Regions from separate parts of the Lactococcus sp. AK05 genome, predicted to be linked through region 1. Evidence: riboswitches for the same ligand, from Rfam matches in the RefSeq annotation. Region 1 holds a riboswitch; the other holds the start of a gene.
What was found. Region 1 has a riboswitch for thiamine pyrophosphate ahead of thiM (hydroxyethylthiazole kinase). Riboswitches for the same ligand answer to the same signal wherever they lie in the genome.
Positions count from the first base shown of each region.

Region 2: another riboswitch for thiamine pyrophosphate. It lies ahead of thiT (energy-coupled thiamine transporter ThiT); the one in region 1 lies ahead of thiM (hydroxyethylthiazole kinase).

Region 1 covers NZ_JBFTEI010000001.1:859,762-875,414, reverse strand. The annotation lists gene AB6B24_RS04165 (ABC transporter ATP-binding protein) at 1-1,670, shown strand, start outside; gene AB6B24_RS04160 (helix-turn-helix transcriptional regulator) at 1,791-2,549, shown strand; gene AB6B24_RS04155 (hypothetical protein) at 2,565-2,753, shown strand; ribosomal protein L10 leader region at 2,824-2,949, shown strand; gene rplJ (50S ribosomal protein L10) at 2,975-3,490, shown strand; gene rplL (50S ribosomal protein L7/L12) at 3,560-3,925, shown strand; gene AB6B24_RS04140 (hypothetical protein) at 4,036-4,713, opposite strand; gene wecB (non-hydrolyzing UDP-N-acetylglucosamine 2-epimerase) at 5,250-6,338, shown strand; gene AB6B24_RS04130 (glycosyltransferase) at 6,328-8,802, shown strand; TPP riboswitch at 8,904-9,006, shown strand; gene thiM (hydroxyethylthiazole kinase) at 9,087-9,839, shown strand; gene thiD (bifunctional hydroxymethylpyrimidine kinase/phosphomethylpyrimidine kinase) at 9,853-10,656, shown strand; gene thiE (thiamine phosphate synthase) at 10,646-11,293, shown strand; gene dltX (teichoic acid D-Ala incorporation-associated protein DltX) at 11,483-11,614, shown strand; gene dltA (D-alanine--poly(phosphoribitol) ligase subunit DltA) at 11,639-13,138, shown strand; gene dltB (D-alanyl-lipoteichoic acid biosynthesis protein DltB) at 13,138-14,361, shown strand; gene dltC (D-alanine--poly(phosphoribitol) ligase subunit DltC) at 14,405-14,644, shown strand; gene dltD (D-alanyl-lipoteichoic acid biosynthesis protein DltD) at 14,634-15,653, shown strand, end outside.
Region 2 covers NZ_JBFTEI010000002.1:171,972-187,624, reverse strand. The annotation lists gene AB6B24_RS05450 (UDP-N-acetylglucosamine 1-carboxyvinyltransferase) at 1-562, shown strand, start outside; gene AB6B24_RS05445 (YdbC family protein) at 608-826, shown strand; gene AB6B24_RS05440 (DUF3397 domain-containing protein) at 852-1,190, opposite strand; gene AB6B24_RS05435 (biotin transporter BioY) at 1,232-1,780, opposite strand; gene AB6B24_RS05430 (aminoacyl-tRNA deacylase) at 1,891-2,367, opposite strand; gene thiT (energy-coupled thiamine transporter ThiT) at 2,431-2,979, opposite strand; TPP riboswitch at 3,026-3,125, opposite strand; gene AB6B24_RS05420 (MetQ/NlpA family ABC transporter substrate-binding protein) at 3,708-4,568, shown strand; gene AB6B24_RS05415 (MetQ/NlpA family ABC transporter substrate-binding protein) at 4,712-5,572, shown strand; gene AB6B24_RS05410 (MetQ/NlpA family ABC transporter substrate-binding protein) at 5,689-6,549, shown strand; gene AB6B24_RS05405 (MetQ/NlpA family ABC transporter substrate-binding protein) at 6,568-7,428, shown strand; gene AB6B24_RS05400 (methionine ABC transporter ATP-binding protein) at 7,532-8,638, shown strand; gene AB6B24_RS05395 (methionine ABC transporter permease) at 8,638-9,333, shown strand; gene AB6B24_RS05390 (ECF-type riboflavin transporter substrate-binding protein) at 9,381-9,929, shown strand; gene AB6B24_RS05385 (ABC transporter ATP-binding protein) at 10,037-11,734, shown strand; gene AB6B24_RS05380 (energy-coupling factor transporter transmembrane component T) at 11,727-12,548, shown strand; gene AB6B24_RS05375 (helix-turn-helix transcriptional regulator) at 12,712-13,005, shown strand; gene AB6B24_RS05370 (ABC transporter ATP-binding protein) at 12,929-13,708, shown strand; gene AB6B24_RS05365 (iron ABC transporter permease) at 13,701-14,651, shown strand; gene AB6B24_RS05360 (iron ABC transporter permease) at 14,653-15,591, shown strand.

The sequences.
Region 1 (15,653 bases):
CCGTTTTTATGGATTCTTATTTGACACCTATGAAAGCGACTGACCAGATTATTTTCTATTTTGCAGGTCTTTATTTGATTTTAGCAATAATTAATTCAATTGCTTTCTTTTTCAAATGGAATTATCTGCAAAATGGTTCGATTTTTGTTAATCAATACATTCGTAAGAAAGTTTATCGAAAAATTCATCAGCTAGGCATGCGATATTTTGACCAAAAACCGACGGGTTGGTTAATCACCAGAATCACAAATGACACTGATTTATTTGATTTCTGGCAGACTTTGTTTAATGCATTAACAAGTTTGCTTTCTATTATCATTGCCTTCATTGCTTTGTTTATTATTGACCACCAAATTGCGCTTGTGATGTTGTTGATTCTTCCCCTATTGATTTTGGCAGTACTGATTTATCAAAAAGTGAGTACAAAAGTTTATCAAGCCATGCTTGCTAAGCGTTCAGAATTGAATACGAAATTAAATGAATACATTTCTGGGATGAGAATTATTCAACAATTTCGTCAAGAGAGCAGACTAGGAAATGAATTTGAAAAAACAAATGATGAATATTATGGTTATCGAAAACGAGTGATTCAAATTAATGGGATTTTGTTGAGCCCTTTGGTTAATTTTTTGATGGCCATCTCAATTGTTGTTGTCTTGTTGATGTATTCTAATCGAAGTCTACATGCAGTGGTTGAGGCTGGTTTAATTTATGCTTTCATCAGTAATGTACAAATTTACTTTAATCCTATTTCAGGATTGATGGATTCATTATCAAACTTTTCAAATGGATTGGTGGCCTCTAGTCGCATTAAGACAATCATGGAAGAAAAAGAATTTGCGCCACAACAAGGAATTTCAACTTCTGTCAGTAAAAATGTTGATGAAAAATTTACTGACAGAAAATCTGTCAGCAATTCTCCAATCATTCAAGAAGGAAAAATTGAATTTCGCAATGTCAGTTTTTCATATGACGGAGAACATCAAGTTTTGAAAAATATCTCATTCATTGTGAATCCTGGAGAAACGCTTGCTTTTGTAGGTCATACAGGTTCGGGGAAATCGAGTATTATCAATGTCTTTATGCGATTCTATGAATTTACAGAAGGTCAAGTTTTGATTGATGATCAGGACATTAGAAGTTATTCAAAAGAAGAACTTCGGGAAAAAATTGGTTTAGTATTGCAAGATTCCTTTATGTTTGTTGCGTCAGTTACTGACAATATCAAAATGATGAATCCACAGATTACTGACCAAGCAGCCAAAGAAGCGGCTCGATTTGTTCAAGCTGACAAATTCATCAAAGATTTAGAAAATGGTTACGAAACCAAAGTAATTGAAGGTGGAGCTGCCTTCTCGGCCGGTGAACGTCAATTAATTAACTTTGCTCGAACGATTGTGCGTAATCCGAAAATTCTCTTATTAGATGAAGCAACAGCCAATATTGATACTGAAACTGAATCGCTTATTCAAGAAGGTCTGACAAATATGCGGCAAAATCGAACGACAATGGCAATTGCTCACCGTTTATCAACAATTAAAGATGCTGACCAAATTTTAGTCCTGAACAAGGGAGAAATTATTGAGCGAGGAAATCATGACCAACTTTTAGAGCTTAATGGTTATTATGCAGACATGTATCGAATTCAAACTTTACAAAAAGAGCTATGAAAAACCACTGCTATCAGTGGTTTTTCGTTTATCAGTTTTTCTGATAAAAAATATTGACAAAAAATAAAATAAGCGATATAATATAAGAAAGATTGATAAAGAATCGGGAAGGGAGAGTTTATGAATTTTGGTCAGAATTTAAAAAAATTAAGAAAAAATGCAAAATTGACACAAAGTCAATTAGCAGAAAAGCTAGGAATGAAGCAAAATGCTTATGTACTTTGGGAACAAAAATCAACCAACCCAACGTTAGAATTATTAGAAAAACTAGCAGATATCTATGATTTACCTATTCAAGAATTAATCAAAGAAACTGATAATAATGCAGAAAAACAATTAATCGATAATTATCGTTCACTGACTGGAGAACAACAAGAATCAGTTATTAATTTTACAGATTTTCTCATTGAACAAAATAAAACAGAGCTTATTAATTTGAAAACTTACAGACGTTCTTCTTTAGATTATGCCATTGTTGAAGATGAAGAATTATCGGCAGGTTTTGGTCAATCTCAAAGCAATACAGGGGGCCACTACAAAGCTTACACGTCTGAAACTCTTGGGCGATATGATGGTGCAGCCAGAGTAAAAGGGGAATCGATGGAACCTGAATTCCCTAATTTTTCTATTGCAACATTCTTACACACGGGTTTTGGTCGGAGTGGGGATATTTACGCCATTGCTGAAGGAGATTTGGGCGAAGAACGTTTGTATATCAAACAAGTATTTGAAGAAGAAGATGGACAATTTAGAATTCATTCACTCAATCCAGATCCACAATACAAGGATTTTTATCTAGGACAGGAAGATAATTTCCGAATTATTGGACCAGTAGTTGATAATTTTGAAGAAATTGAAGAATCACAGATTATAGATTAAAATGAGGGCTTAAAAATGAATTGGATAAGAGAAATTTTACCAATACTGGGAATTGGATCAATTTTTGCAATTGCTTATGAATTAGTTTTATGGCTTTCACAGAAATTGATAGAAAATGATAGCAAAGAGAAAATAAAAAAGGAAAAAAAGATTGTTAACGTCAAATTTTTTCATCTTTCAAAAAACCAAAAGAACATTGCATGAACTAAAATAAAAAAGAAAAAAGAATAAGTTTAGTCTTGCAATTTCAAAAAAACTTTGATATACTTATTTACGGTTCTAAATGAACTGACCGAAGACAGTAGGGGACGAAAGTCATAAACTTCCTACCGAGGACAAATATCAAAATGATAATTGAACTCTCTATGTCTTTTGTGTGTAGAGATTTTTTATTTCTACAACCAAAATAAAATGGAGGTAAAAAAATGAGCGATTACAAAGTAAATGAAGCAACAATTGCTAAGAAAGCAGAATTGGTTGATGTTTACGCACAAAAAATGACTGAAGCAGCATCTATCGTTGTTGCAGATTCACGTGGTTTGTCAGTTGATCAAGATACTCAACTTCGTAAACAACTTCGTGAAGCAGGCGTTGAATTCAAAGTCGTTAAAAACTCAGTTTTGCGTCGTGCAGCTGAAAAAGCTGGTCTTGAAGGTTTGTCAGAAGCATTCTCTGGCCCATCAGCAGTAGCATTTTCTAACGAAGATGTTGTAGCACCAGCAAAAGTTTTGGCTGACTTTGCAAAAGATGCTGAAAATCTTGAAATCAAAGCTGGTGTTATCGAAGGTAAAGTTTCTTCTAAAGAAGAAATCCAAGCTATTGCGTCTCTTCCAAGCCGCGATGGACTTCTTTCTATGCTTCTTTCAGTGCTTCAAGCACCTGTCCGCAACGTGGCTCTTGCAGTCAAAGCTGTTGCAGAAAAAGAAGAATCAGCTGCTTAATTATAAGCAACATTACTTATATCGGCGGATTTACGCAACAAACTAAAAAATTAATAGGAGAATATTAAAATGGCATTGAACATTGAAAACATCGTTGCTGAACTTGAAAACGCAACAATCCTTGAACTTTCTGAACTTGTAAAAGCAATCGAAGAAAAATTTGACGTAACAGCAGCAGCTCCAGTTGCAGCAGCAGCAGGTGCTGGTGATGCAGCAGCAGCTAAAGATTCATTCGACGTTGAATTGACATCAGCTGGCGACAAAAAAGTTGCAGTAATCAAAGAAGTACGTGGAATCACTGGTCTTGGACTTAAAGAAGCTAAAGAACTCGTTGATGGTGCACCAACAATGATCAAAGAAGGTCTTTCTGAATCAGAAGCTAACGAAGTTAAAGAAAAACTTGAAGCAGCTGGTGCTTCAATCACACTTAAATAAGAATTTTATTCTTGTTTAAAAAGAAAATTGAATATTATCGATTTTCTATTAAAAATACTACCAAGTTTGTTCTTGGTAGTATTTTTTTGCTATCTATGAGTCTCAAATTTTCAAAATACTTCTTCAAATAGAGCAATAAGTTTTACTGGCCCAATACCAGCAGGAATAATCGTATAGGGTTCAAAAATTGTTTGTTCAGTGGAATCGATGATGCTTGTCCAGCCGGCAAAGTCGTAGCCACGCAACTCGGGTTTTAGATAGGGAATGAAATTTTTTTCAACTGTTCGTACATCTGAGGGGTGGGTCCAGGAGAGTTCGACCTTGTTTATTGTGCGAGAAGAATAGCGAATTTCGTATTCTAATGGAGTCCACTGGGCATATAAATCATATTCTTTACCAACATTTTGAAGATAATCACCTGCAGTCCAAAGGAAATCGGGGCTTATTCCTGTTTTGTGTAAGGCAGAATTTGCACCAGCATAGAGTGCAGCTTGCTCGCGGGAGATATTATGCGGGATCACATAATGACTATCGCGAACAATTTTCCAACCTTCAAAGTGGTAACCAGGTAGAGTGAGCGAAAAATCAGCAATTTCATGTTCTGTTTGACTAACGTTTGAACTAATTGTCAATCCGACTTGTCGCTTATTATCAAAAATAGGCTGATAATCTTGTCTATTTTCAAACTTTACAGATGGACTAGTGCCACTATTTTTAATAAAGTTTTTCATTTTATCAGTGATGTTAAAATAATAGTTAAAAGTTGTTGATTGCTTGTTTGGATTCATAGGAGACTCCTTTCTCATCATTCAAAAAATAAAAAGTAAAAGCTCAATTTATAATTACAATCTTATTTTATAATATTTTTATTATAAACGATAATGATTTGTGTATCTGTAAAGTGAAGAGCTCACTGTTAATTCCAATAATTGTTTACAGATTAAAGAATATCTTGTGTTTTCAGACTTGAAAATAAATCAAAATTCACAATATTTCAATTGAATATATTTTAAAGAAAGAGAATTTATCTCTTTTTTTTTTGACAATGAGTGTCTACAAAAAATGAATAAAGTGCTACTGAAAATTTATTTTGTCAAATATAATCAATGATTGTCAGCTAATAATTACAAAATTAATTGATTTATGTATTTTATTAATAGATTAATAGATTAATAAATTCCAAATTTAATCTTATTTCATGCAACATATTTGCTCTTGAATTCAATATCTATTAGAATAGAAGTAAAGTAGTAAATAAATTACAACAGGAATTTTTTTAGATGAAGCAAAAAGTATATTTATAAAAATAGATGGTGAGGTAGAGATGAAAAAGTTACTCTTTATATTTGGGACTAGGCCAGAATTTATTAAAGTTTATCCAGTAATCCAAGAGGCGAAAAGGCAAGGTAATCCAATTGTTCTGGTTAACACAGGGCAGCACAAAGAAATGCTTAATGAACTTTTAGATGAATTTTCTGTGGAAGTTGATTACGATTTAAAAATCATGGAAAAATATGCTGGTTTATCAGAAATTGTGGCAGGATCAATTAGCGGTCTTGACCCAATTATTAAAAAGGAACAACCAGATGTCATCTTAGTTCATGGTGATACTGCAGCTACTTTGGCTGGAAGTTTGGTTGCTTATTTTAATCAAATAAAGTTGGCACATATTGAAGCAGGTTTGCGAACTTACAATAAATTTTCACCATTTCCTGAAGAAATGAATCGTCAAATTGTTGGTTTGATGGCTGATTATCATTTTACACCAACGGAAATGACGAAAGAAAATCTTTTAAAAGAAGGTAAGCCAAAAAATCAGGTTTTTGTAGTTGGAAACAGTGCTATAGATATGTTTCAGTATACTTTAAAGGAAGATTATACAAATGAAGCTTTATCATGGCAAGCTGACAAGAAAATGATTTTAGTGACGGCTCACCGTCGTGAAAATTTGAGTGATTTAGAAGAAATTTTTGATGGAATTGCAGAGATTGCTGATGAATTTAAAGAAACACGTAAAATCATTTATCCAATTCATATGAATCCAATCATTCGTGAAAAAGCGCAAAAATTACTGGAACATAGTAATATTAAAATCATTGACCCGCTGGATACAATTAACTTTCATAATGTGATGCGTCATGCCGAGTTGATTTTAACTGACTCTGGTGGAATTCAAGAAGAAGCAGCTTTCTTAGGAATTCCAGTGCTTGTTTTACGTGATACAACTGAAAGACCCGAGGGTGTATTGGCTGGTACTTTAAAACTTGTGGGGACTTCAAAAGAAAATATTGTTAATGAGACTCGGACTTTACTGACAGACAAGACTAAATATGAAAGGATGTCAGGAAGTAAGAATCCTTATGGTGATGGAACGACTTCCTTACAGATTATTAATATTCTAAATGAAAAATAAAAAAATTAATTTAAAGTCTTTCCAGTCTGTCTGTCTCATTTTTATCTTCCTTTTTAATTTTGAGTTTATTTTCCGCTTATCAAATTTTACTTCTAGAGAAAAATTCTTTACCATTCTCTTTTTTGTGGCTCCTTTGATGCTTAGCTCATTTTTTATCATTACGGATAGCGAAAAAATTCCGAATTCAGTTAGAAATTTGAGTATTCTCGGTGTCTTTGGTTTCCTGATGTATGGTTCCAATCGCTTAATCGTTTCCTTGACTTACCTCATAGGTGGGGAACATGCTGTTCCACAGTTATTTCCCTTCCGATTTTTGATTGCGATCTTCATTTTACTTTGTTGTGCTTTAGCTTATTATGTTTCAACAAAGAAGAGGTTAATTTATAAATTAGCAACATTGATTGCTTCTTTGTGGTTCGTTACATTGCCAATTATAACGATTCAATTCATTATTAAATTCTTGGTTGAACATCAGGGGTTTGATTTCTCGATTGTCAGTAATATGGATATCAGGTATCTGATCGTACCATTTATGCCAATCATGTATTTGAGTTTTTATAAATTTAGTGGGATTGATGCCAAGCAATTAGGAAAGAATATCAAATATACGGTTTATGTTCTTTTAGTTGTCTACATCGTTGCATTAATCGTTTATTCAGGAACTCAAGTAAATATTACCTTTAATTTTGCTCAAGAAGGTTTCTTTAATAGTATTGAGCTTAATTATAATGTCTTTTTGGCACATTGGATAGAAGGATTGACTGTATTTTCTCAATTCGTCCTACCAATTATTGCTTTTGCTTTAGTTATTGGATATAAGGGAGAAAAATCAAAGAAAAAGATACTGTCATTAAAACCAATTTATGTATTGATACTGGTTGCTCTGGGAGTTTATGCTTATCTTTTCTTTCTTAATCCACCAACTAATTTTATTCATTTTAATAACAAAATTTTCAATAGTTATTTTGCGCTACAAATTTTTGAAGTTGTTGTGATTATGCTTTTGACAATCTATACAGGTTTGAAAAAATTTATCAGACCAAGAACGAAGATATTGCTATATATTGGTTCAAGCTTGCCTTTCCTCTATTTATATATTGTAAGATATCATTATTGGAAACAAAGTTATTTGGTTTTTGATATTTTTGATCGTATCAATTATATTTTCTTTATTTTTTCAGTTTTCGTATTTCTTTACTATACGGTAGAAGTCGTTATTTTGTGGTATTCATATAATAAAAGACAAAAGATAACGGCATTAGATTTCAAAGATGAGAAAATAAAAAAACAATTTCATATTTACGTTTTGATTCCGTGTTTGAATGAAGAATTGGTTATTCAAACGACTTTGAAAAGTATTTTGAAAAATAATTATGAGAATTTGGTAGTAACAGTTATTGATGATGCAAGTGATGATCGGAGCTTAGAAAAAATTTCTGAAATTCAAGATTCTCGATTGAATGTTCTAAGACGTATTAAACCTAATGCGCAAAAAGGAAAAGGGACGGCTTTGAATTGGGCTTATTATCAAATTAGTGAGCAAATTCAAGAAGCTGGAATTGCTCCGGAGGATGTTCTTATTGCGATAATTGATGCCGATACAAAACTTGATAACAATTATTTTGAAAAAGTAAATATGGCTTTCAATCATGATGCTAAGCTTACTGGTTTGCAATCCAAGGTTCGTGTTGCCAATTTGCTTAAAGATGCTTCACAAGACTTGGAATTTTCTGAAATTATCAATGCGACACAGATGTTTCGGACTTTGACCAATACAGTTGCTTTTGGTGGAAATGGGCAGTTCTGTAAATTAAGTACTCTTCAGGCATTGAATGAAGATCCTTGGACAGATTCACTTGTTGAAGATTTTGATTTATCAACTCGTCTCTTTCTTTCAGATATTGAAGTTAAAAATGCTCAGTTCGATGATATTTACATTGAACAAACAGGGATTATCAATGATAATGAAGCTTTGGTTAAACAACGAGTGCGGTGGGCACAGGGAAATATTCAATCTTCAAAATATATTTTGCCGACGATTCGGTCAAAAAAATTGCAGAATAAACAGAAGTTTGAATTATTGATGACCCTACTGAAACCCTGGTTAATGGGGATTGAATATATCATTGTAATTTATACACTGATTATGATTGTTAATTCTGCTATCCTATCAGGGATTACTCAATCACTTAAAATTGTTGTTGTACTTTTTATCGTGATGTCAATTTATATTATCTTTGTGAATTTTGTATGGGCTATTCTTTATAACAAAGGAAAATCTCAAGAAAAAACAAGGGTGTGGGATGTAGTGAAAGATACGGTTAATCTGACGAAATTTCTATTTATTTTAACTCAAATTTATCCGCAGTCAGCCATTCGATATTTCAACTCTAAAAATGATTGGGTAAAAACTAATCGCCAAGAAGAAAGTGTTGACCCTCATATTGATGAGCATAAAAAATAAGAAAAACCTGCCTTTTTGGCTAGGTTTTTTCTTTTGTAGATTTGCGAAATTAGTTTTTTTAGTTTAAATATGTTAAAGTAGTTGTAGTTTTAAAAATAAATCTATCACACAATGGGTACTGGTAAAAACTAATATTACCGGTTGAGAAAGACCATCAGACTTGAACAGGTTAAGACCTGCGTAAGAATGTGTCCGAGTTTTAATTGTATTTTCTTTATGAAAATCTTTTAGCTTACTTTCTTATCATACTAGAGCCCTCCTTGTGTCTATAAAGGAGTTTTTTGATGTCAATTTTAGAAAAGATTAAAGAAAAACAACCACTTATCTTAAATTTAGCGAATTTTGTAACTCCACAAAGAGTTGCGGATGCGATTAGTTTTGCTGGTGGTTCACCATTAATGACTGCGGAAATTTCAGAAAGTGAAACTTTAGTTGAAATTGCAGATGCTGTAGTGGTAAATATTGGTACCATTTCAGAAAAGGATTATCCGCTTTTTTTGACTATTTGTCAGTTAGCAAATCAAAAGCACAAACCTTTAATTTTGGACCCAGTTGCTGTCAATGTCCCTTTTAGAGCAAATTTTGTCAAAAGATTAATACAAGAGGTAAAATTTGATATCATTCGTGGGAATTCAGCGGAAATTGCTTGGTTTGCTGATAAAGAAAGCTTGAACAAAGGAATTGATGCACTTGAGTCAAATTTAGAAGTTGAGCACGCGCGAGTTGCTGCTCAAAAAACAGGGGCAGTCATTATTCAAACTGGAAAAGTTGATGTTATTTCTAATGGGTTCGAGGAATTATTTGTTGAAACTGATAGTCCACTTTTTAAAATTAATGTTGGCTGTGGGGACATGCTGTCAGCAATTGTTGGAACTTTTGCGGCTGTATCTGATGATTTATTTAAGGCGGCTCATGAAGCGACAGAATTCTTCGGTGAATCTGGTGTGAAAGCTACTGATCAAGTAGAAAATCTACCAGGAAATTTTGTGAATCGTCTTCTTGATAAAATATATCAAGCGACGCAAGAGGTTATGTAAGGGAGAAAAAGAAATGATTGATGTTTCTCAAGTTGTGACAATCGCTGGAATTGATTCTTCTGGTGGGGCTGGTATTAATGCTGACCTAAAAACTTTTCATAATCAAAAAGTATATTCGGCAACAATTGTGACAGGGCTGACAGCGCAAAATACCTATGGAGTACAAGAAATTTTACCGACAAATAAAGCTTTTATTTTGGCTCAATTTGACTCAGTATTTTCTGATTTGGAAATTTCGGCAGCTAAAACGGGGGCACTTTTTGATACTGCTCAAGTTGAAGCGGTAATTCAAGGCTTGAAAAAATATAAACCGAAGCATTTGGTGGTGGATCCAGTAATGGTGGCTAAAGGCGGGGCAATTCTTTTGACAAGAGAAGCCATTGATTTGATAAAAAATGAATTGTTACCTTTAGCAGAATTGGTCACTCCCAATTTGGAAGAGGCAGAGGTTATGTGTGGCTATAAAATTACTGACGAAAAGGAAATTTTAAAAGCCCTTCATGATATTCAAAAGTTAGGTGCTAAAAATGTGCTGATTAAAGGGGGACATGGCAATGGAGAACTGGTCAGAGATTATTTATTGATGACAGATGGTTCTGTCAGTACTTATGACTCTAAAAGATTACTGACAGAAAGAACACACGGAACCGGAGATACACTTTCTTCTTATATAACAGCTCATTTAGCTTTAGGAGAAGACTTAAAAGAAGTGATGCCAAAAGCTAAATTATTTATTACTGAAGCTATTTCACAAACAATTAATGTTGGTCACGGTCATGGACCGTTGAACCATTGGGTGACAATTAATGAAAAATAAAATTTTAGATCTGAGGGCCTATTTTATTGCTGGGCCACAAGATTTTCCAAAACTTTCAATTGATGATGCAGTCGATAAAATTTCTGTAATCATAAAAAGTGGAGTAACGGTTTATCAATTTCGTGATAAGGGAACAATTTATAAAAATAAAAATCAACGATTAGAAGTAGCGAAAAGACTACAAGGAGTAGCTCAGAAAGCGGCTGTTTCTTTTATTGTGAATGATGATGTTGAATTAGCGCGTGAACTGTCAGCTGACGGAATTCATGTCGGACAAGACGATGATTCTGTCAGTAAAATTCGCGAGCTGATTGGCCAAGAAATGTGGGTAGGACTTTCTGTCAGTAATGATATGGAATTAGAAAGCGCTCAAAAAAGTGGAGCTGACTATTTGGGAATTGGTCCAATTTATCCAACAAATAGCAAGTCCGACGCAGCAGAACCAATTGGGGTTGACCATTTAAGAAAAATGCTAGAGCATAATCAATTACCAACTGTTGGAATTGGTGGAATTACTGAAAATTCACTGACAGAGCTTTCAAAAATTGGTCTGGGTGGAGTTGCGGTAATTTCTTTGCTGACAGAATCCGAAAATTACAAAAATATGGTTCAAAAAATTAAGCAAAATATTAGATGAAAAAGATGTTGTACCCTTAAAAATACAACAAAACAAAATGATTCCGTTTTCTTTTTATTATATAAATTAAACTTACACAAATGTAAGTTTTTTTTCTTTAATAAATGTTATAATCAGAGTCATAAATGATATGAGATTAACTGAGTATTCTAAAAACCTCTTATTACTTTATATTTAAAAGGAGTTCCAATGGACAAGAAAAAAGAAATTCGTCTATTTTTGGCTAAAACAGTATTTTACTTTATAATTATTTTAATTCTGCTCTATCTTTATTCCTACAGTCATACTGGCGGAGCGCACTTTATCTATAACGAATTTTAGAGAGAATTATCGAAGGGGTTAATTATGAAATTATTAGAACAAATTTTTGAAATTGCAAAAAAAGAACCAGACCTTATCGTACTTGCCGAGCGTGAGCAGAAATTTACTTACCGTCAATTATTTGCCGCGGTTTCACATATCTCAGAACAAATCAATGAACGCAATTTAAATCAGCGTCCAATCTTGATTTTCGGTAAAAACGATTTTATCACTTTAGCAGCCATGCTTGCGACAAATTTAAATGGTCACGCTTATATTCCTGTTGATGCTCACACACCATTTGAGCGGACAGAAATGATTAAATCAGCGGCAAAACCAGCGGCGGTACTCACTACAGTTGAGCTGTCAGCAGATTTTGAAGCACTTTTTACTGACAGAATTTCTCTTGAACTTACTGACCAGATTTTGACTGATAAACTTCCAGCACTTGATTTTTCTAAAGCAGTTTCTGGAAATGACAGCAATTATATTATTTATACTTCTGGAACAACAGGAGTACCAAAAGGTGTTGAAGTCAGTCATGATAATCTTGTGACTTTCACCAATTGGATGAACAATGATTTTATGAAAATTGAAAATAATCAAATCTTGTCACAAGCCCTTTACAGCTTTGATTTATCAATTTTCAGCTTGTATCCAAGTCTTACAACTGGCGGAACATTAATTTCACTCTCACGTGACGAAACAACCAACTTCAAATTACTTTTTGAGCGTTTGAACAAAACGGTCATTAATACTTGGATTTCAACACCATCATTTGTTGATATTTGCTTATTGGACCCTTCGTTCACTGAGAAAGAACACCCTCAATTAGTTCAATTTATTTTCTGCGGTGAAGAATTAACAAAGAAAACAGCAGAAAAATTACTGACAGCTTTTCCGTCAGCAAATATATACAATACCTATGGTCCAACAGAAGCAACAGGAGCCATTTCGTCAGTAAAAATCACGAAAGAATTACTGACAGAAAATGACCGTGTCCCAATTGGTTTTGCCAAACCAGGTGTTGAATTAAAAATTATGGATAAGGAAATCATCATTGTTGGTGATTCGGTAGCCAAAGGTTACTTTGAAAATCCAGAAAAAACTGAGCAAGCCTTTTTCACAGTCGACGGAAAACCCGCTTATCATACAGGAGATGCCGGTTCAATTTCCGCTGACGGAATGCTTCGTTACCAAGGACGAATTGATTTTCAAGTTAAATTTAACGGATTCCGTATTGAACTTCAAGATATTGAAGCCAATATTCAGAACTTAAAAGAGATTGAAAAAGCAGTAGTCTTACCGAAAACGAATGACCAGCATAAAGTCACCGCATTAATCGCTTATTTAGAAACAGAAAAAACATTTGAAGACCGTGCAGCAGAACGCGCCTTCACAAAAGAACTCAAAGCTGAACTTTCAAAAACAATTATGGATTACATGATGCCAACTAAGTTTGTTTATCTTAAAAAGTTCCCATTGAATCAAAATGGTAAAGTTGACCGCAAGGCACTCGCCCAAAAAGAGCGAGGTGACAACTAGTGCAACCCTATTCAACACCCTTTTACTTCGTGATTTTAGGACTTGCTTTAATTCCTATCGTTATTGCCCAGCTTCTGGGCAAAAAACTCATGTGGTATCAAGTCCTATTGACCATCGCTTTTCTTTGGCTGACATTTTCGGGAACAGTGACAATTTGGGCATTAATCGGCTTCGGAGTCTTCCAGACTATCATTGTAAAATTCTATGAGTGGTATCGAGTAAAACAAAACAAGAATCAGAGTTTTGTTTTCTACCTCATCATTCTGCTCTCTATTTTGCCATTAGTGATTGTCAAAGTGCATCCTCTGTTCAATCCAGGACCTGGACCAGGTTCAATTCTTGGATTCTTAGGAATCTCTTACATCAGTTTTAAGACAGTAGCCATGATTATGGAAATACGAGACGGACTTATTAAAGCCGTTCCTCTTAAAGAATTTCTATATTTCCTCTATTTCTATCCAACGATTTCATCAGGACCAATTGACCGCTTCCGACGTTTTGTTAAAGAACTAAAAGCACCAGTTGTCACTGAGAAATACCTTGATTTATTAAATAAAGGAGTCTTTAGAATTTTCCAAGGTTTCCTTTATAAATTCATCATTGGATACTTGATTGACCAATATTGGCTACATGGCATTGCAATCTCTGCAACGATACACCCAAGCTTTTTGAATGTTTCATCATCAATGTATGCTTACGGACTCTATCTATTCTTTGACTTTGCTGGCTACTCACTCTTCGCTATTGGTGTCAGTAATTTAATGGGATATGACCTCCCACACAACTTTAACAAACCCTTCTTAGCTAAAAATATTCATGACTTTTGGCAAAGATGGCACATGACCTTGAGCTTTTGGTTCCGTGACTTTGTATTCATGAGATTAGTGAAAACATTCATGGTTAAAAAATGGTCTAAAAATATGGTAACCATCTCAAATATTGGTTACCTCGCAAATATGTTACTCATGGGATTCTGGCATGGTTTAACTTGGTATTACATCCTTTATGGTTTCTACCACGCCATGTTAATGATTGGGTATGACGCATGGAAACGTCTGAAGAAACGTAAAAACTGGAAAATTCCAGATAATAAATGGACAAATGCTATAAGTATTTTCATTACATTTAATCTAGTATTTATCAGTTTCCTTATTTTCTCAGGAATACCAAATCACATCATTATGCACTGCATAGATCCACATTTCCCACTTCCTAACTTCTAAAAGTCGTTAGGCATATCATAAAAAAACATTAGGAGAAACAAAAATGAAAGAACAAATTTTTGATATTATCGAAACCGTATCAGGCACAGACGAATTCCGTGAAGACTTAGACATGGATTTATTTGAAGAAGGAATTCTTGATTCAATGAGAGCTATCATGCTCATTGTTGAACTAGAAGGTGCTTTTGATATCAGTCTTCCACCCTCAGAAATGGACCGTGAAGATTGGAATACAGCAAATAAAATAGCAGCACGCGTTCAGGAAAAAAAGGATGAAAATTAAAATTTTTAGAGCCATTGGCCCATTAATTGCAGCTTTAGCCCTTGTTGGCTTACTGATATTTCTTCCAATAAATGTTGGTATGAAATATTCGAAAGACCAACTTGTTAAATTTGCTCAATCACCACTAAATACTCCAAGCTTTACAGGCTATTCAATTAAAAAACAAGCCTATTCAGACCCTGAGTTTTTACCAGTTCTTGGTTCATCAGAATTGGAACATGTGGATTCTTTTCACCCAAGTGCCTATTTCAAAAAATACAGTTCCGGTTTCACACCATTTTTAGTAGGACAACCAGGAACAACTACTTTAAGCCACTTTTTCTACATGAATTCTGTGGAAAATGAGTTAAAAAATCGTAAAATTGTTTTTGTCATTAGTCCACAATGGTTTTCAAAACAAGGAATTGTTGAAAGTGAATTGAAAAACTTTGTATCCAAAGGTGAAATTTACGGTTGGTTAAAAGAAGCAGACCCTAAAGCAGATACCACAACTCAACTTGCAAAACATTTATTAAGATTTAGATCGCTTAAATCTGAAGAGACGATTTATAATTCTCTTGAACGTTTAGCAGATAAAAAACCATTGACTACTCTACAAAAAATGACTGTGGCGACCAATCTTCAATTTTGGCGAAAAGAAGATTTACTCTTCTCAAGCATTTCACAATTCACTGCGCAACCTCTTGGACTTACACCAAAAATCAATAAGTTTGCTAAAGAATTACCCAAAGATCCAACCTCTGAAAACTTAGAAAAATTGGCAGTTGACCAAGGAAAAGATAGTTCAAATAACAATCCTTTCCAAATAAATAATCAAGTTTGGGACAAGAAAATAAAATCTAAATACAAACATCTAGAAAATTTCAAAAAACATGTTTCCTATTTAGAAAGTCCAGAATATCAGGATTTCCAACAGCTCTTAAATGTGTTTGCCAAAAATAATAATGATGTTTTATTTGTTATTCAACCAGTAAATGGCTCATGGTCATCTTACACTGGAGTATCAAAA
Region 2 (15,653 bases), on a different contig from region 1:
CCGTATCGAAGCGGGAACTTATCTTGCCTTAGCAGCTGCTATGGGAGATGGTGTCATCATTGAAAATGTTATTTATGAACACTTGGAATCTTTCATTGCTAAACTTGAAGAAATGGGTGTAGGTTTGACCATTCGTGAAGATAGTATTGAAGTTCATAAATCAGAAAATCTAAAATCAGTCAATATTACTTCTGTTCCTTACCCAGGGTTTGCGACGGATTTGCAACAACCAATTACACCACTTTTATTGAAAACAAAAGGTCGTGGTTCAATTGTTGATACGATTTATCAAAAACGTGTCAATCATGTCCCTGAATTAGCTCGTATGGGTGCTAATATTTCTGTTTTAGACGATCGAATTATTTATGACGCTCCTAATGAATTAACTGGTAGTTGTGTTCAAGCAACTGACTTACGTGCTGGTGCGGCTTTGGTTACTGCTGGAATTATTGCCAGTGGAACTACAAAAATCTCTAATATTGAGTTTATCCTACGTGGTTATGACCACATCATTGAAAAATTGACTGCTGTTGGTGTAGATATTCAATTGATTGAAGAGTGACAAAAGTGATTTATTTTCGTATAGACTAATGAGAAAGGAAATAAGATGGCTGATAAATTAAAATTTGAAATCATTGAAGAATTGATTGTTCTCTCTGAAAATGCAAAAGGTTGGCGTAAAGAATTAAATCGTGTTTCTTGGAATGATGCCGAACCTAAATATGACATTCGTACTTGGTCACCTGACCATGAAAAAATGGGTAAAGGAATTACTTTATCTGAAGAAGAATTTGGTGTTCTCTTAAAAGAATTAGGAAATAAATAAAAGCCCTGAGATTTCAGGGCTTTTTTTAATGGGTAAAAGTTATCACAATAAGGATAAGATAAATAATCAAAGTAATAAAGAAGGTCAAGCGCCACCAGAGTTTTAAAAAGCGACGATAGGTAAATTGTTTATAATAAAGCAAATCAAGCAACAACAAAACAAGCGCTAAGCCAGAAATGATTAGCAGGTAGTATGGAATGATGCTGATACTTGTAACATTTTTAGAAAAAATTTGCATCCCTAAGATGAGAAATATTGTAAAAACATCTGGAATTTTTAGTTTGCGATTGGTTAAGTGACGAAGTCTAAAAAACTTGAAAATGAAAACCAATGCAATAAAGACAATAAGGGGATAAAGCGCCATAAGTACTTTTATAAACATAGACTAATTGTATCGGTTTTGCCTTAGTTTGTAAAGTATTTATTTGTGTGAGAAAGTGCACGAATAAGTGCTAAGCCAAAGATAGTGACAAGGACAGCTTTAATAATTTCAACAATGACAAATGGTGTGAATCCAAGCTTTAAGGCCAATGACCAGTCGACATTGGTAAAAAATTTGAGCCACAATGTTCCGATAACTAACATAAGCAGGTGTCCTACAATATTTATGATAAAAGCAGGGATGGTCTTATAATTAATTTGATGAAGGCCAAAAGAAATAAGGGTTCCCATTATTAAAAAGGCAATTAGAAAACCACCTGTTGGACCAAAAAGAACCGCAATTCCTGATGTCCCTCCAGTGAATACGGGAATTCCAATAAATCCTAACAGGAGATAGAGTAAGATAGCAAAAAAAGTTTCACGCGCTTTTAGTACTGTGGCAACAAGTCCTACGGCAAGTGTTTGTAAGGTGACGGGCACAATACCAATTGGGATAGACAGAGGAGATAGAACCGCAATAATTGCTGCACCAAGAGCAATTAGGGTTAAAGAATATAATTTTGTATTTTGCATTAAGAATCCTTTGTTTTATGTATAAAATAAAATATACTAAAAAAGAAGAATTTTTGCAAACTCTTGCTCTAATAAACAAAAAATTACTGACAGAAATTCTGTCAGTAATTTTATTCTCTAATTTCGACAAATTGAGCATGAACAAAGTCAGCAAGGACTTTAGGAGCGATTTTTATGCTACGCCCAACTTCGCCAGCTGAACAAACGATAAAGTCGTGCTCTAAGGCAATAGAATCAATGAAAATTGGGAATTTTTTATTTTGCCAAATCCCCACAGGATTATTTGCACCGTGAATATAACCTGTCGTTTTTTGCAAGTCTTTTTGAGGAATCATGCTTACTTTTTTATTGCCCGAAACTTTGGCCAATTTTTTTTCTGATAAATGCTCTGTCAGTGGAAGAATACCAATGACAGGACCAGTTTTATCGCCGATTAGTGCTAGGGTTTTATAAATATCACTGCGACTGATATCCACAGGGAGGCTATTACTTTCTAAAGCGTTAATTGCAAGTCCAGTATGCTCAATTTTTGCCTTATCAAGAATTTGTTCTACAAGTGTTTTCTTTAATTTTTGCTTTTTAGACATAGCTTTATTATAGAAGAATTTGTGCTGACTGACAAGATAAAATAATTTTACTGACAGATTTTATTAGTAATTGCTATAAATGAAAAGTTTAGGGAATTTTTTGACGAAAATGATCAAAATGACAAATGCAGCAATAGCAGTCAAAATTGCACTGATTCCATTGACGGCAAGAGAATAGGCAACGGCTCCCCAGCCTTTCCAAGCGTATTGGCTCCAGAAAATGATTCCGGCAATAAAATGGAAGAAGTATTTAAGAAGAACAGCAACAAAAGTTCCCAAAAGAACTGGTACAAGTTTTAGAGGGGCTGTTTTTTGGCGGAAAAGTCCAGCAATTCCAAGTGAAACAGGGGCGATGAGATATTCAAGAAAAGCTTGAGACAAGGTTAAAATATAAGCGTGTCCAGTAATCATTGACAGAATTCCCCAGATTAATCCACCGACAAGTCCAGCTGTTAGGCCGCGACGAAAACTGAGAATAAGAATTGGGATACAGGCGATTTCAACAATAATCCAGCCATAAACAGTATTTGGAATAAGGCTGATGATGAAGGCGAGTGCCGCCATGAAGGCAATTTCCGTTAACAAACGGACATTGAACTTAGAATTAGACATAAAAAAACTCCTTTTTGATGCGCACAAAAGGAGGGTTAGAAATTAGACATTTGTCTTAACACATTCCTACGCTGGCATTACCCAGATCAGGTCAGATGGTATTTCTCGCTACTGACAGTTTTGTCAATAGACCCATTGTGCAAATATTTATTTTTACTCATTAAGTTTAGCATATTTTAAGTTGAAAAGCATTTTTTTAAGATTGTTAATCTATTTTATAAATTAAACTTAAAAAATATTTAAGGCAACATAAAAAATCAATAATTCAAAAAAAACGAAAGTCTGTTAGAATAAGTCTATACACAAATTCGGACAAAATAAAAGCGGTCGAGTAAGTAATTGTGAAGGTCAGCACAGAGAGCTTGTAGTGGTGAGAGCAAGCCTGAGCGAAGCAATGAAAATGGCTTGATAAGCGTAGCAAGAGTGAGGTTTAACTAAGCTCTTGACGGAATGGTTCTCGTTATTGAACTTGAAAGTTGCCTTTGGAATCTGAAAATTTTCAGTGAACTAAAAAGTGCTTAAATCAAGAATGGTACCACGATATAGCTCGTTTCTTTATATGAAATGAGCTATTTTTATTTAGCATGAGCGCTTTATCTTGAAGAATTTGTTTAGTATTAGAAAAATTAACAGGTGCACGGTTAATTTTTCTAATAGATGTAAAAAGTTTATCAAAAGGGGAATAATTGATTTTAAAAAATAAATCAATTAGAAAAAAGGGAGAAGAAATGAATCCAAGAAACAGAAATATTTTAATTGTCGTTATTGTTGTTGTAATTGTTGCTATCGCTGCATTTTTCGGTTTTAATCATAAATCTGGTGGAAGTAAAACGGCAAATAAAACTGTGAATATTGGAATAATGACAGGAACAAAAGAAGATGATGCCATTTGGTCAACTGTTTCTAAAACAGCTAAAGATAAATATGGAATTACTTTAAAATTCACTCATTTTACAGATTATACACAACCAAATACAGCTTTGAAAAACGGCGATATTGATTTGAATGCCTTCCAACATTATGCTTTCTTGAATGCTTGGAATAAAGCTAATGACGGTGATTTGAAAGCAATTGGTAATACAACAATTTCACCAATTCGCCTTTATTCTAAAAAAATTACTTCATTGAGCCAAATTAAATCAGGAGATACAATTGCAGTACCTAATGACGCTTCAAATGAAAGTCGTGCACTTTATGTCTTGAAGAATGCTGGTTTGATTGGCCTTTCTGTATCAGGTGATACACTTGCGACAGTCAAAGATATTAATTCAAATCCAAAAAATTTGGTCATTAAAGAATTAGATGCGGCACAAACACCGCGTGCGCTTGATTCAATTACAGCGGCAGTAATTAATGACGATTTTGCAACAACAGCAAAATTAACGGTTGAAGAGTCTATTTATACTGAACCTGTAAACAAAGATAGCGAGCAGTGGATTAATATTATCGTTGCAAATAAAAAAGATGCTAATAACAAAATTTATAAAGAAGTTGTGAAAGCCTACCAAACTGAAGCAACGAAAAAAGCAATTGAGAAAGCTTATCCTGATAAGAGAAAAATTGCTGCTTGGGGATTGAAACTCGACTAAGTAATTTCGTTAAAAAGTAACGGTTAGGTGAAAACTTTGGAAATTTCTACTTTAGAAATTTCTGCCTTAGGGCTAATAAATTTTACTGACAGAAGACTCAAACTGATTACGAACGGTTTGGTCAGTAGAAATTGGAGAAGATTATGAATCCTAGAAATCGTAATATAATTATTGGAATAATTGTTGTTGTTATTGTAGCTATTGCTGCATTTATCGGCTTTGGTCAAAAATCTCAAGCAAATAAAACAGTAAATAAAACAGTGAAAATTGGGATAATGACAGGAACAAAAGAAGATGACAGCATTTGGCAAACGGTATCTAAAACTGCTAAAGATAAATATGGAATTACTTTGAAATTCACACACTTTACGGATTATACTCAGCCAAATACAGCATTGAAAAATGGCGATATTGACTTAAATGCCTTTCAACATTATGCTTTTTTAAAAGCATGGAATAAAGCAAATAATGGCAATTTAGTGGCGATTGGGGATACAGTGATTTCGCCAATCAGTGTTTACTCAAAACAACTCAAAAATATTTCAGATATCAAAGAGGGTGGAACCATTGCGGTACCAAATGATGCTTCTAACGAAAGTCGTGCCCTTTATGTCTTGAAGTCTGCGGGATTGATTAAATTGGATGTTTCTGGTCAAACACTGGCGACGGTCAAAGATATCACATCAAATCCAAAAAATTTGGTCATTAAAGAACTTGATGCTTCACAAACTGCGCGTGCTTTAGATTCAGTCGATGCAGCAGTTATCAATAATAATTATGCCGTTACTGCTGGTTTAAAGAAATCTGATGCCATTTTTACAGAACCAGTTAATAAAGATAGTCAACAATGGATTAATATTATTGTTGCAAATAAAAAAGATGAAAACAACACTGTTTATAAAGATGTTGTCAAAGCTTATGAAACAGAAGCAACCAAAAAAACTATTGCTAAAGCTTATCCGGACAAGAGTACAATTCCTGCTTGGGGCTTGAAATTAAAATAATTGTTTTTAATGCTCAAATAAGTCTCTCTTCATTGAGAGGCTTATCGTTCAAAGAAGGTCTGAACACTTGTGAAATAGAATATTTTATAAGTATTCAGTAGAATTTGGGGAAAAATTTGAATCCGAAAAATAGAAATATTATTGTTGCACTTGCAGTGATTATCGTTGTTGCTTTGGTTGCTTTCTTTAGTTTAAATCATCAAGCAAGTAAAAAATCAACCGCTCAAAAAACAGTTAAGGTTGGAATCATGAGTGGGGACAAGCAAGACCAAGAGGTCTGGAAATCAGTAGCTAAAACCGCCAAAGAAAAATATGATTTAAAGCTAAAATTTGTTTATTTTTCTGATTATAATCAACCTAATGAAGCACTTCTTTCGGGAGATATTGATGTCAATGCCTTTCAATCTTATAATTATGTGAAAACTTGGAATAAAGCACATAAGAGTGATATTGTGGCAGTAGGAAATACTTATATTACACCAATGCACATTTATTCAAAAGAAGTCAGCAAATTGTCAGATTTAAAAGAAGGGTCAACCGTTGCAATACCAAATGATGCTTCAAATGAAAGTCGGGCATTGTTCGTGCTCCAAAGTGCAGGTTTGATTAAATTGACAACAAGTGATTCTAGCAAATTAGTTGGCTTACCAGATATCACAGAAAATTCGCATCAATTAAAATTCAAAGAAGTGGATGCAAGCCAAACACCGCGTGCGCTTGATTCTGTTGCTTTGTCAGTGGTTAACTATAACTATGCAACCGCAGCTAGCTTACCAAATTCTGAGTCTGTCTATATGGAACCTCTCAACAAAACTTCTGCTCAGTATATTAACTTTATTGCTGCGACAAGTAAAGAAAAAAATAATAAAGTTTACAAAGAAGTTGCCAAGGCTTATGCTTCAAAAGCGACAGAAAAAGCAATCAAAGAACAATATCCAGATGGCGGAGAATTGCCAGCTTGGAACTTGAAACTTTGAAAATGAAAGGATTTATTTATGAATCCAAGAAATCGAAAAATTCTTTTTGGAAGTTTGCTTTTGCTGGTTATTATCGTGGCTCTAATCACTTTTACTTTAAGGCAAGGAAAAAGCAAATCTACTTCTGTCAGTAAAATCGTAAAAATAGGTTTGATGCCTGGTGGGAAACAAGAAGATGCCATTTGGAAAAAAGTTCAAAAAAATGCAAAAGACCAATTTGGGATTACTTTAAAATTTGTCAATTTTACTGACGGAGATCAGCCCAATAAAGCTTTGACTAACCATGAAGTGGACCTCAATGCCTTTCAACATTATGCTTACTTGAAATCATGGAATAAAGCTAATAATGGAAATATCGTATCAATTGGTGATACAATTATTACGCCGATTCATTTGTATTCGACAAAGTATAAAAATGTGACGGAAATTCCTGATAAAAGTACGATTGCTATCCCAAATGATGTTACTAATGAAAGTCGTGCCCTTTATGTTTTAAAAAATGCAGGACTCATTAAACTTGATACTTCTAGAGGAGCATTAGCAACGGTTAAAGATATCAGAGATAATCCTAAAGGCTTAATTATCAAAGAAATTGATGCAAGCCAAACCCCACGTGCGCTTGATTCTGTTGCTGCAGCAGTCATTAATTATAATTTTGCTATTTCAGCAAAAATTTCGGAGAAAGAATCAATTTATCAAGAACCTTTAAATGAAGATTCAGCTCAATGGATTAATTTTATTGCGGCAAATCAGTCTGATAAAAATAATAAAGTTTATAAAGAAGTGGTCAAAGCTTATGAGCAAAAAAATATCGCTGATACCATTAAAAAAGAATATCCAGATGGTGGAGAACTCCCCGCTTGGAATTTAAAATTGTAACTAAGAAAACTCGTCAGAGACGAGATTTTCTGTCAGTACTGACAAAAGAGAAAATAACTTTGTCAGTACTGACAGAGAATGAAAAAAGATAAAGGAAAACAATATGACAGCAATTATTGAATTAAATAATCTTTCTGTACAATTTCATCAGAAAGGAAGATTAGTCACAGCAGTAAAAGATGCTACTTTACACATTGAAAAAGGGGATATTTATGGAGTAATTGGTTATTCTGGGGCTGGTAAATCAACTTTGGTCAGAACCATTAATCTCCTTCAAAAACCGACCAAAGGTCAAATTGTGATTAATGGTGAGAAGATTTTTGATAGTGAAAATCCTGTAAAATTTACTGGAGCGAAATTACGTGAGTTTCGTCAAAAGATTGGGATGATTTTTCAACATTTTAATCTTTTGAGTGAAAAAACAGTTTTTAATAACGTGGCTTTTGCTTTACAACATAGCCAAATCGAAGATAAAAACGGGAAAAAACGTTATCTTACAAAAAAAGAAAAAACGGATAAAGTGACCGAATTATTAAAATTGGTTGATTTAGAAGAGCTTTCTGATAAGTATCCAGCTCAGCTTTCTGGGGGACAAAAACAAAGAGTTGCTATTGCGCGTGCACTTGCTAATGACCCTGAGATTTTGATTTCAGATGAAGGAACATCAGCACTTGATCCAAAAACAACCAATCAAATCTTAGATTTACTTAAATCTCTTCATGAAAAATTAGGAATCACAGTTGTTTTAATTACACATGAGATGCAAGTGGTTAAGGAAATTGCTAATAAAGTAGCTGTTATGCAAAATGGTGAAATCATTGAACAAAATTCATTAATTGATATTTTTGCACAACCTAAAGAAGCTTTAACGAAACAATTTATTGAAACAACAAGTTCGGTCAATCGTTTTATTGCCAGTCTTTCTAGAACAGAACTTCTGGCACAATTAGCAGATGACGAAGAATTAATTCACTTAGATTATTCAGGTTCAGAGCTTGAAGACCCTGTGGTTTCTGATATTACGAAAAAATTTGATGTAACAACTAACATTTTCTATGGTAATGTTGAGTTACTTCAAGGACAACCTTTTGGTTCATTAGTTTTGACCTTAAAAGGTTCAAGTGAACATCGGGCTGCCGCAAAGGCATATTTTGTTGAAAGACATTTAAAATTTGAAGTTTTAGGTAAAATTGAAAGGACGGTAGACTAATGGCAGAATGGTTTGCACATACATTTCCTAATGTGGTTTATTTAGGATGGACAGGTGAGACGGGTTGGTGGACAGCAATTGTTCAAACGCTTTATATGACATTTATTTCAGCACTTATTGGTGGTTTATTGGGATTGATATTTGGAATTGGTGTTGTCGTGACTGCTGAAGATGGGATTACACCTAATCGACCATTATTTTGGATTTTAGATAAAATTGTTTCTATCGGACGGGCTTTTCCCTTTATTATCTTATTAGCAGCAATTGCTCCCTTGACTAAAATTTTGGTGGGAACGCAGATTGGTGTTACTGCGGCTTTAGTTCCATTGGCTCTAGGAGTGGCTCCTTTTTATGCCAGACAAGTTCAAGCTTCGCTTGAGTCTGTTGACCATGGAAAAGTTGAAGCAGCTCAAACGGTGGGAGCTGATTTTCTCGATATTGTTTTCACGGTCTATCTTCGTGAAGAATTAGCTAGTTTAATTCGTGTTTCAACCGTTACTTTAATTTCCTTGATTGGTTTGACTGCAATGGCTGGTGCGATTGGAGCAGGTGGACTAGGAAATACGGCTATTTCTTATGGCTATAATCGCTTTGCCAATGATGTGACTTGGTTTGCAACCATTTTAATCTTGATTTTTGTATTATTGGTTCAGCTTGTTGGTGATTTCTTAGCTAGACGGGTTTCACATCGATAATTTATCAAATAATTTTAGATAAAAATATTTTCTAAAAAGGAGAAACAATGAAAAATAACTCTGTAAAAATTGTTGTTGCCACTGGGATTGGGGCTGCTTTGTTTGTGATTATTGGTTGGCTAATTAATATTCCTACACCGATTCCAAATACAAGTATTCAATTGCAATATGCGGTCCTTGCCCTGTTTTCAGCCTTATTTGGCCCTTTAGCTGGTTTCTTGATCGGATTTATTGGTCATGCCCTTAAAGATTCATTTCTCTATGGTGCGCCTTGGTGGACTTGGGTTTTAGGATCAGGTTTGATGGGCTTATTTCTAGCTTTTGGAGTCAAAAGAGAAACTTTGACTCAAGGAATTTTTGGAAATAAAGAAATCATTCGTTTTAATATTGTTCAATTTTTAGCCAATGTCGTAGTTTGGGGAATTATTGCTCCAATTGGGGATGTTTTAGTTTATAGTGAACCGGCAAATAAGGTCTTCACACAAGGAATTGTTGCTGGTTTAGTAAATGCATTGACTATTGCCGTAGCAGGAACTTTACTACTCAAACTCTATGCTGCTACCAGAACCAAATCTGGCTCACTCGATAAAGAATAAAAAGCTCCAGATATGCTAAAATAAAAGCAGCAAATATTTGCTGCTTTTACGCTTGTATCGGTTTAATAAAGCACAAAAATAAAGTATCTCTAAAAAGAAGGAAAAAAATGGAAGCCTTAATTTCGTTCAAAGATTTTACATTTAAATATGATTTACAAAAAAATCCAACTTTAAAAAAGATAAATTTGGAAATATTTCCTGGGGAAAAAGTACTGATTGTTGGTCCTTCTGGTTCAGGTAAATCAACGATTGGTTCTTGTCTTAATGGGATTTTGCCCCATTTACATAAAGGAGAAGCAAGTGGTGAACTCTCAATTGCTGGTTTGCCTTTTGGGACTTCAATTGCTGAATTATCTGAAAAGGTGTCGACGATTTTGCAAGATACTGATGGCCAGTTTATTGGTTTGAGCGTTGCTGAGGATATTGCTTTTGCTTTGGAAAATGATGGTCTGATTCATGATGAACTGGTCAGTAAAGTGGCCTATTGGTCAGACAAAACAGAAACAAATAAACTCTTGAATCATCGCCCCCAAGATTTGTCGGGAGGACAAAAGCAGCGGGTTTCTTTAGCTGGTGTTTTGATTGATGAATCACCAATTTTGCTTTTTGATGAACCTTTAGCCAATTTGGACCCGCAAACTTGCTTAGAAACAATGGCTTTGATTAAGGATATTCATGAAAACAATGAAGTCACTACGATTATCATCGAACACCGAATCGAAGAAGTTTTACCGCTTGGGATTGATAAAATTGTCGTGGTCAACGACGGCGAAATTGTTGCAATTGGAAGTCCTGCTGAATTATTAAAAACAGAAATTTTTAATGAAAATTCATTACGCGAGCCTCTCTATCTCTCAGCATTGAAAGCTGCAAATGCTACAGAATTACTGACAGATTTTTCTGACCTAAAAAGTTTGGAAGGCCTGTCAGCAAAAAATTTACTGACAGATTTTTTAGACACTTATAAATTTACTGACAAGGCTGTCAGCAAAAATAATATTCTGTCAGTAAAAAATTTATCAGTAAATTTTGCTCAACATGAAGTTCTAAAAGGTATTAATTTAGAAGTTCAAGAAGGAGAAAAAATTTCAATTGTCGGGAAAAATGGAGTTGGTAAGTCAACCTTTGCCAATGCACTCTGTCATTTTGTTGAAGCGAATGGCGAAATTTTATACCGAGGGCAATCAATTATTGCTGATTCTATTTCTGAACGTGCGGCAAAAATTGGTTATATTATGCAAAATCCAAATCTGATGATTTCGCAAAATATTGTCAGTGATGAGGTGGCAGCTGGTTTACGACTCCGTCATGTTGATGAAAAAATGATTCAAGATAAAGTTGAAGAAATCTTGAAAGTTTGTGGGCTTTATCCTTTTAGAAATTGGCCAATTTCTTCCTTGAGTTATGGTCAGAAAAAAAGAGTAACGATTGCTAGTATTTTAATACTGGAACCTGAAATTTTAATCCTTGACGAACCAACAGCTGCTCAGGATTTACAATCTTATCGGGAAATTATGGATTTTCTTGACGAACTTAACCGCCGTCTTCATTTAACAATGATTATGATTACACACGATATGTATTTAATTACAGAATATAGTGACCGGACCCTTGTTTTTGCTGACGGGAAAATTATTGCTGACAGCAGTCCTTATCAAATTTTAGAAAATGAAGATTTTGTAAAAATGGGCAATTTAAGTCAACCAAGCCTTTATCAACTTGCCAGACAAACAGATACCAATCCCGTTTTACTGACAAAAGCTTTCATCAATTTTCAGAATCAGGAGAGATTAAAGCATGAATAATCAACTTAGTGTTCTAGGCTATCAAGCTGGAAATTCTTTTATTTACCAACTGAATGCAACAGCAAAACTTCTTTTCTTTCTATTAATTTCTATCAGCAGTATGGTGACTTATGATACGAGATATTTGGCTTTTGTTGCTTTATTTTCGGTAATTTTATTCTATTTTTCTAAAATTCCTTTTTCATCAGTAAAAAGGGTTGCCCAATTTGCAACAATTTTTGCGATTTTAAATCTGCTTTTTGTATTTATTTTTGATCCTGGATATGGCGCGCGACTTTATGATTCAAAAACAATCCTTTGGGGACCTCTTACTTTAGAAGAACTTTTTTACCTTTTTAATCTCGTCTTGAAGTATTTTTCAACCATTCCGCTCGCTTTACTCTTTATCTTAACTACTAATCCGAGCCAATTTGCCAGTAGTTTAAATAAAATTGGTCTGCCTTATCGTTCCTCATATTCGGTTTCATTAGCGCTGCGCTATATTCCTGATATGCAAGAAAAATTTTTAGCAATCCGTAATGCTGGACAGGCCAGAGGAATGGATTTATCAAAAAAAGTAGGACTTTTTTCGCGAATAAAATTAAATGTTCAATTGTTACTCCCTTTAATTTTTTCCAGCTTAGAACAAATTGATACTATTTCTACAGCTATGGAGCTTAGACGATTTGGTAAAAAGAAGAAAAGAAGTTGGTATTCTTATCAACCTTTGAATGTTAAAGATTACTTGATTATCTTGCTTGCGCTTTTAGGAGTGGCGATTGTTATTCTTCTCTTCTTTGTAAATCAGGGCCGATTTTTTAATCCATTTCATTAAGAAAAGCAGGTTTTCTGCTTTTTTCTTATCTTGCAAAAATGGGTGGAAAATGGCATAATAGGACTTGTAAAAAACTTTTGACAAGCCAATTGTTTGCAAAAGATAATAAAATTTGAATTAGATCTTAAAAAAAGAACTTCCGAAAGAATTAGAAGGGAAAAACATGGAAAATAAAATACGTGAATTGCGCCGATTATCTCATCTTTCACAAGAGGATGTCGCACATATCGCTCACGTCTCGCGTCAGACGATAAATGCGATTGAAAATGACAAATACGACCCAGAGTTAACGCTTGCTTTCAAACTTGCAGAAAACCTAGGGACAACCGTTGATGAGCTTTTTAACTATCAACCAACCGTTGTGAAAAGGAAAGAAAACGATGTATTTTGGTGCGAAAAATATCAATGTGTCTTATGGAAAAGAGCAGGTATTGAAAAACGTAACGCTGTCGATTGAAAAAGGAAAAACGACAGCTATTATTGGAGTCAATGGTTCTGGAAAATCAACGATTTTAAAGGCACTTGGACGTTTAATTAAATCGGATGGACAGGTTATCTTTGATAATCAACCTTTAAGTCAACATTCTAATCGTGAAATAGCTAGAATTTTAGCGCTCTTGCCTCAATCAATTACTGCCCCAGCTGATATTACAGTCTATGAACTTGTCAGTTTAGGACGTTTCCCACATCAAAAATTAATGCAACAACGTCTCTCAAAAGAAGATATTTTGTTCATAGAAGAATTGATGAGAGAAACAAAGATTTGGGACATTCGAGAAAGTAAGATATCAGAACTTTCTGGTGGACAAAAACAAAGAGTTTTTATCACGATGATTTTAGCTCAAGATAGTGAGATTATTTTATTAGATGAACCAACGACTTATCTAGATTTAGCTCATCAGTTAGATGTTTTATGTTTATTAAAAGATTTAGCGACAAAGAGAAATAAAACCATTGTTTACGTCATTCACGATTTAAATCATGCCGCTCGTTTTGCTGACAATCTAGTCCTTGTTAAAGACGGAGAAGTGGTTGAAGAAGGAACTGTTGATGAGTTATTTACTCAAAAAACGTTGAAAGAATGCTTTGGATTAGATGTCACTTTAGGATGTGATACCTTTACCAAAAAATTAATGATTACTGGGGTGAAAGATGCCTAAAAAACATTTTCTGACAATCTTTTTTGCCCTAGTTTTTTCTTTACTTTTTTTGTCAGTAATATACCTGATGCTTGGAAATAAAAATGTTCCTCTGACAGAACTTTTAGTAAATAAAATGGTCTTACAATTAAGATTTCCACGATTAATAAGTCTATATCTCACAGGATTTCTCTTATCTGTCAGTGGATTTATTGTTCAAATTATGACTAGAAACCCAATTGCCGAAATGGCAACTTTAGGGATTTCTGGCGGTTCTAGTTTGGCTTTATCACTCATTTTAACTTTGGGTTGGTCAACAAATGATGGAATTTCAGTTCTAGTTTCATCGCTAGGTGCATTTATTGCTTTAGCCGTCGTCATGCTTTTGACTGCCAGAACGCATTTTCAGCCATTAAAAGTTGTGCTAGTTGGAACGTCAGTTGGACTTTTTGCAACTAGTTTAGCCAGCTCCTTAACTTTTGCCAGCCACGATACACAGGCCTATTTTCGCTGGATTGTGGGTTCTTTTTCAGGGATAACTAATACTAAAGTTCTTTTAATGGCAGTAGTAAGTCTTATTTTTCTTATCCTCTTGCTTTTATTTTCAAAACAAATTTATTTATTGAATTTTGGTGATGAGCTTGCTCAATCTTTTGGGATTTCTGTCAATTTTGTTCGTTTAGTCATTATGTTTTTAGTTGCGCTGGCTTCTGGTGTAACTGTTGCCTCAGTTGGGGTGGTCAGCTTTGTCGGTTTGATTGCTCCACATATTGCCAAGAAGCTTGTCAGAGCTAATTTTTGGCAAAATGTAATTCTGTCAGTACTGACAGGAATGTTATTGCTTGTTTTAGCTGATTTGATAGCCAGAAATTTATTTAAACCTTACGAATTTCCAGCAGGAAGTCTAACCATGCTTCTAGGTGCTCCCTTCTTTCTTTGGGTTATTACAAAGGAGGCAAAATAAAATGAAAAGAAAATTCACTTTACTTTTTGTCCTGCTTTTGGTTTTGATAGTGGTTGATTTGACGCAATTTTCAACAAATCCTCAAATTCTATCAATCCTAATTCCTAATTTTCGTCTTCCTCGTTTAATAACAATCCTGTCAGCTGGAATTGCTCTTTCCTTATCAGGCTTTATTATCCAAAATATTACAGAAAATCCTTTAGCTGATAGCGGAACAATTGGGATAACCTCTGGTGCTTCGGCAGGAAGTGTTGCTTTTTTACTGATTGCTGACCATTTTAAGCTGACAGGACTTTGGAATTTTTCCTATCCTATTTTTGCTTTAATAGGTGCTCTTCTTTCTTTTGTCTTAATTTACTTTTTTGCCTTAAGAAAGCAAGTTTCTTCTGTCAGAGTTTTACTGACAGGAATTGCAATTACCGCTTTTTTCCAAGCATTAATCACAATTGGTCAGCTTTCAGTCAATGCCTTTGACTTTCAGAAAGTTGCAGTTTGGCTGTCAGGAGATATCTGGCAAACGGGAAGCACTTATTTGTTCATTTGTGTTCTCTTATTAGTAATTGGCTTGATTATTTTGCCATTTTTCTTAAGAAAACTTGAAATCCTCTCACTAGGCGAAGAAATGGCAACTACTTTAGGATTAGAAGTTCAAAAAACGAAAATCTATCTTTACTTGTTAGCGCTCCTTTTTGCAGCTGTTGGTGTTTTATTGGTTGGAGGATTAGCATTTGTTGGTTTAATTGCCCCTCATATTGCTCGTGAAATCGTTGGTTTTAAATCACGAAAAAGTTTAATCGCCACCGCACTTTCTGGTATGATTATTTTATCTTTTGCTGATATTATTTCACAAACAATCATTGCACCATCAAGTTTACCTTTAGGTTTTGTAGTTGCCTTTATTGGCGCTCCATACTATATTTATCTTATTCAAAAAGTTTAAGAAATTAATTTACTTTTAGTAAATTTCTTATAAAAAAATATCGGCTTATTTTTAAAAAATAG